Regions from separate parts of the Paenibacillus sp. LK1 genome, predicted to be linked through region 2. Evidence: predicted binding sites of a transcription regulator. Region 2 holds the regulator's gene; the other holds the start of a gene.
The links. Region 2 encodes Rex, which represses fermentation and respiration genes when NADH is low (regulators of the CRP and FNR family bind a similar motif). Its sites were predicted from a motif close to TTGTGAAATATTTCACAA; they were not measured.

Region 1: the regulator Rex is predicted to act here: its motif matches at 1,341-1,358, upstream of nirB (nitrite reductase large subunit NirB).

The regions. Positions count from the first base shown of each region.
Region 1 covers NZ_PEII01000012.1:8,329-11,537, forward strand. Annotated here, with positions in the region: gene nirB (nitrite reductase large subunit NirB) at 1-1,252, opposite strand, end outside; gene CS562_RS23925 (metal-dependent hydrolase) at 1,551-2,258, shown strand; gene CS562_RS23930 (hypothetical protein) at 2,482-2,799, opposite strand; gene CS562_RS23935 (M42 family metallopeptidase) at 3,002-3,209, opposite strand, start outside.
Region 2 covers NZ_PEII01000011.1:204,160-207,368, reverse strand. Annotated here, with positions in the region: gene dinG (ATP-dependent DNA helicase DinG) at 1-1,030, shown strand, start outside; gene CS562_RS23485 (redox-sensing transcriptional repressor Rex) at 1,264-1,917, shown strand; gene CS562_RS23480 (amidohydrolase) at 1,904-3,208, shown strand.

The DNA.
Region 1 (3,209 bases), on a different contig from region 2:
TTTCGTCTTCTGCCATGGTTTCCACGGATGTGGCTTTTTTGTGCCCACCGCAGCCTGTACCCATCAGTGAAGCATACAGTTCATCTGTCATCTCAGCCTGTTGTTTAATCAATTTCTGTAATTCGGCAGAATCCGTAATATCACCAAAGAGTACAGCGCCAACCATGATATTATCCCGAAGCAGAATTTTTTTGTAGGTGCGTTTCCAGTCGTCTTTATGTGAAATGATCGTATGTTCGGGACTGTCGATAAATTCACCGGTCGAAAAGACGTCTACGCCCGAAATTTTCAATTTCGTGGATACCACAGAACCTTCATAGGGAGCTGTATCAACACCGCATATATGTTTGGCCAGAATCATGCCCTGTTCAAACAGTGGGGCAACGAGGCCGTAGCATACACCGCGATGTTCGGTGCATTCTCCGACAGAATACACGTTATTTAGTGACGTCTGCATATAGTCATCCACTACAATGCCTCGGTTAACTTCCAGGCCACTTTCTCGGGCTACACCCGTATTGGGTTTGATGCCTACTGCCATGACAACAAAATCAGTGTTCAGCACGGAATCGTCTGCAAAACGAATACCTTCTACCCGTTCTCCACCGAGAAGCTCTGCGGTTTGTGCGCCCATCTTGAACCGGATGCCCTGTCGCTCAAGTTCGGTTTTTAACATCGCAGATGCCTGAGGGTCAAGCTGGCGTTCCATCAGATCCTCCATCAGATGCACGACTGTAACTTCCATGCCGAGCTGGACCAAGCCTTTGGCAGCTTCGAGGCCGAGAAGACCTCCTCCAATGACAGCCGCTTTTTTATATTGTTTCGCTGCTTCCAGCATGACGTTACAATCCGCTATATCCCTGAACCCAACGACCCCTTGTTTGTCATGACCCGGTACAGGAAGAATGAAAGAGCTGGAGCCGGTTGCGATGATGACTTTATCGTAAGGGAAACGTAAGCCTTCCGCAGTTACGACTTCACGTGTTTCTGACTCAATGCGTGTTATGGTTGTACCCGTATGGAGGGTGATACCGTAATCTTCATACCAATGCAGATCATTAAGCACAATATCATCAATTGTTTTGCTGCCTTCCAGCACATAGGACAGCATTATCCGATTGTAATTGGGATAGGGCTCTGTGCCAAAGACGGTAATGTCGAACCGGGAACTCAATTTCAAAATTTGTTCAACTGTACTTATGCCTGCCATACCATTACCGATGATAACCAGTTTTTCTTTATTTCCGTTCATGGTTGTATGCCTCCTTTAGTGGATACTTTACGTTACCAGCATTTTTAGTGGATTATATTTAAATCATACCGTTCAATGTTGACATTATATGTGATTAATTTCACTAATAATGATAGAAGCTTCATAATGAAACAGGCTTATTCAGAATATCTACAGTAAAGGTGCGCAGGAGTATTCGATGGAGAAAGATTATAATTGAAATGAGAAATGCGAACTATTGTTCTTATATAGTTTTCGTTGTAAAATCTGGAGTGGACGGTTTATGTTCCCTATTTCTTCGAAAGGAAGTTTTTGCACCATGATGGGAAGATCCCACCTGATTATCGGGACCACTGTATCCCTCTCTGTTCTGCAGTTGGCCGGTATGCCTTTGACTGCACCGGCGGTTACCGTGGCTCTGATCGGTTCGCTGCTGCCAGACATTGATGAGCCGAATTCGCTATTGGTATCCAAAGCATTGCCGAACAGCCTCATTAGGCTATTACAGACAATCCTGCTGCCTGTCGCTGTATTTGTGTACTTCTATGTTCAGGCGAAACCATGGAATCTGCTGCTCGCCATTTTGATTGCGATGGTATCATTCCTGCCGTCGCGTTCCCTGCGCAAAGTGTTGATGTTTGCAATCGGATTGGGACTTGTATTTTATGGGCATGCATTCGCACCATGGAATCTAATTGCTGGCAGTCTGTTAATGCTCTGTACCACTTTAACCCACAGGGGATTGACACACACATTATATGGAACCGCCGTATGGACTGGGTTGCTCTACAGTACAACTCATTTGCAGGGGCCAGAGATCTGGGTAGCCGGAGGTACAGCCTATGTCATGCATCTATTGGCAGATTCGTTGACGAATCGCGGCATTCGTCCATTGCCACCACTCAAGTGGCGTATAAGGATTAATCTCATGAGTACGGGCACGAAGCAAGGGGCCGTTGTGGAAAATGTGTGCATTGTGCTGGCTCTTATTGTGGCCTGGATTGCATTCTCTCCTTTATTTCTGTGATATCTCAAAAATACCAGTCCTGCAATAGGACTGGTATTTCTTTGGTTCATATCCATGGCTGTATTCAATTTGGAGATGGTCAGATCATGTGGTTGTGGGTGTACTCGACAAACCTTCAATATCTGTTGAACCAAATACAAACAACATTACAAGGATAACTACAATTATCAGTTCGGCGAAGCCAATTCCGTCAAAGTCAGACATCATATCAACCTCATTCCTCTTAGGAATTTATCCTTTTCTGAAAAGCCCGAACGACATCATCCAGAGTCACATCACCCATTTCGTCAAGAAATTGGACGAGTTTGTCGGTGTTCGATGGTGTAATACTTTTTAGTGTTTTATACTGTCCAACCAATTCAACAACCAATGTGGCCTCTCGAAACAACGTAACAGCATCCACTCTTAATTTCCCGCTCACCAGCAAGGCTGCGACGATAATTTCCAGGTTCTTTCCTTTAAGGTTGCCATTGAGAAGGGTGTTGGCAGCATTTGTTTTGGTGGAACCTTTATTTGATTTTCCATTCCTTCTCATTGCCATAATAGGTCCCCCGCTACTTGATGTTTAGTTCTTCTACCGTTGTTATATCGTATGAATCTTTTCTATATATGTTCTAGCTATTAAACTAGTTGCAGCAAAAAAAAGAGACGTCCTGCTGAAGCAGAACATCTCTTGAGGTTTTAATCTAAAAGAGGGAAGCCATGAAGCTTATGTAATTCAAGATCCTCCCCTGAATCGATCCTTACGCGTTTCCGATAATTGTGTTTAGTGTTGTCTGATCCAGACCCTTCACCAGTTTCACGAGCAATTCTTTTGCTGCATCATAGTCATCCGTATGAATAATGGAAGAAGAAGTATGAATGTAGCGGGCGCAGATGCCAATTACCGTGGAAGGCACACCGATACCGCTCAAATGTACCGCTCCGGCATCCGTACCGCCAGGAGAGATG
Region 2 (3,209 bases):
GGATGATTATCAGTCCGATAGTCTGATTACGGATATCTCAGGTCTGCTCAAGGACTTGGCAACGATTAAGGATAATCTGCGATTCTTCATGCGGATGGATGATGCCAACACCGTGTACTGGATGGAGGCCAGCGGCCAATTCCGCAGTAAATCACTTCAGCTCTATGCTGTTCCTGTCGATGTCAGTGCACAATTGAAGGATATGTTCTTTGATAAAAAGAAAAGCGTTGTGCTTACATCGGCTACGCTCTCCGTTGACAAGTCATTTCAATTCATGATCGAACAGCTGGGTTTGCAGGAAGCTGCCGAGAATAACCGTTTGTTAACGTCCATGTTGCCGTCACCGTTCAATTATCGAGAACAGGCGCTGCTCGTCATTCCGCGTGATTTCCCAAGCGTGAAGGGCAGTGTAGGCGATGCCCACTTTGTGGATATGCTCGTGCACTCCCTCGCGGAAACGGCTATTGCCACTCGTGGACGTATGATGGTGTTGTTCACCTCCTATCGCATGCTGCGCCAGGTCTATGACCCACTTAAGGAGGCCTTGTCAGGCAATGATATCTCTTTGCTTGGGCAAGGGGTGGACAGTGGCAGCCGTTCCAAGCTTACACGCCGCTTCCAAGATGCAAAAGCAACGGTGCTTCTTGGCACAAGCAGCTTCTGGGAAGGGGTGGACATTCCAGGAGAGGCTCTGACTTGTCTCGCGATTGTCAGACTGCCGTTCCAGCCACCGAATCATCCATTAGTCGAAGCGAAGAGCGAGCTTTTGCAGCAGCAGAAGAAAAACCCGTTTATGAAGCTGTCCGTGCCACAAGCCGTCATCCGTTTCAAACAGGGTTTTGGCAGACTGGTTCGTACAGGCAAAGACAGAGGCATTGTAATTGTATACGATACACGCGTTATTGAAGCGTATTATGGCAAGTACTTTTTATATTCATTACCTGGTCCTAAAATGGAGCACATGCTCACCGAGCAGATGGTTCCTCGTATTTCGGAATGGCTCGAGAGACCGACCGAAGAGCAACAATAACAGATACGCTCTGTAGCTTCCATTATTGCAAGACGCCAGTGGTTGGCGGTAAAATTAAGTAATATGATTTTTGTTTCGTGGATATGCGAGTAAAGCAATTAAAGGAATAAAAGCAATTATCCATTATATAACAACGAGCATCCTGTTTAACTCAGTAATCTTTTTGCTCGTTCTAGACAGGGTGCTCATCTTTTTCATCTATCTATCGTGGCCTTTGTAAGGGGGAGCAATGAATGAAATCAGATAAAATTTCGGAAGCCGTGGTGCGTAGATTGCCTGTTTACTTGCGTTATTTGAATGAACTGCATCAGCGCGAAGTCAATACGGTCTCTTCACAAGAACTGGGACTGAGGCTGGATTTGAATCCTGCCCAGATTCGTAAAGACCTGGCTTACTTCGGTGACTTTGGTCGTAAAGGGATCGGGTATGACGTTTCATATCTCATTGAGAAAATCCGCCATATTTTAAAAATAGACCAGCAGATCAATGTAGCTCTTGTCGGAGCAGGTAATTTGGGACATGCCTTGTCTAATTACAATGCCTATCTCAAAGACAACATGAAGATCGTCGCTGTATTTGATGCCTACGGTCCGAAGATTGGGAGTCAAATCAACAGTTTGACGGTGCAACCAATGAATGAATTAACGGATTCGGTCAAAAAAGACAACATTCGTATAGGTATTATCACGGTTCCGGATACGGAAGCCCAAAATGTTGCAGATCAACTGATTGAGTCAGGAATTGAAGCGATTCTAAATTTTGCGCCAACGATTCTGAAGACTCCGCCGCATATTCGTATTCATCATGCCGATTTTACGACGGATTTGCTTAGTCTGGCTTATTACTTGGAGAATGGAAAGGACGACGAGGAAGATGACGACAAATAGATGGGTAATTCACAACGGCAAATTTGCCGTGTGTGAGGGTACGAATTGGAAAGTGGTTCAAGGTTTTATGGTTGTTGAGAATGACAAGATTGTGCATATTGGTGAGACATTGCCGGAAGGAGACGAAAGTCTGACAAAGGTGGACGGAAAAGGACTGTTCTTCTTGCCGGGTCTGATCAATACGCATGGTCACGCGGCCATGTCACTTCTGAGAGGCCATGGAGACGATCTGGCGTTACAAGTATGGTTGCAGGAGAAAATGTGGCCAATGGAAGCCAAAATGACGTCTGAAGACGTATATTGGGGCACATCACTATCTGTTCTTGAAATGTTGAAAGGCGGAACAACAGCTTTCCTGGATATGTATGATCATATGGATCAGGTGGCGAAAGTGGTGGAACAATCCGGCGTTCGGGCTGCTCTGGCACGTGGGGTAATCGGACTTTGCTCAGAAGAAGAACAACTGCGCAAGCTCGAAGAGTCCGCAGCATTTGCCCGTCAATGGAATGGACAAGCAGACGGAAGAATTACAACTGTAATCTCTCCACATGCCCCTTACACTTGCCCTCCGGATTACATAGAGAAGCTGGTACAGGTTGCTCATGACCTGAATCTGCCTTTGCATACGCATATGTCTGAAACGCTTCGTGAAGTGGAACAGAACGTGGCTGATCACGGACTTCGTCCGGTTGCACATCTGGAGAAACTAGGATTTTTCTCCCGTCCATCTCTGGTTGCCCATGCGGTACATCTGAATGATGAAGAGATCGAGATTCTCGCAAAGCATGATGTAGCAGTTTCCCACAATCCAGGTAGTAACCTGAAATTGGCTTCGGGTGTTGCACGAGTACCTGATCTGTTGAAAGCAGGCGTGACTGTGTCCCTGGGAACAGACGGACCAGCAAGTAACAATAACCTGGATATGTTTGAAGAGATGAGATTGGCTGCGTTGATTCATAAAGGTGTATCTGGTGACCCTACTGCAGTGCCAGCAGGGGAAGCGCTTCTGCTTGGAACTTCATATGGTGCCAAATCCATATTCCTGAATAATACAGGCGCTCTGCAAGTTGGCATGAAGGCTGACTTCATCGCGTTGAACATTCAACAAGCTCATTTCTATCCGCATACGGATCTGATTTCCCATACGGTCTACTCGGCATCGGCCAAAGATGTGGAGCATGTGTGGGTGGATGGTAAACAAGTGGTTAAACATGGCGAATGTCTTACAATGGATGAAGAGCGCATTCTGCGTGAGTCTCAGCTGGCATTTGACAGTTTGCTTGGCCGATAAT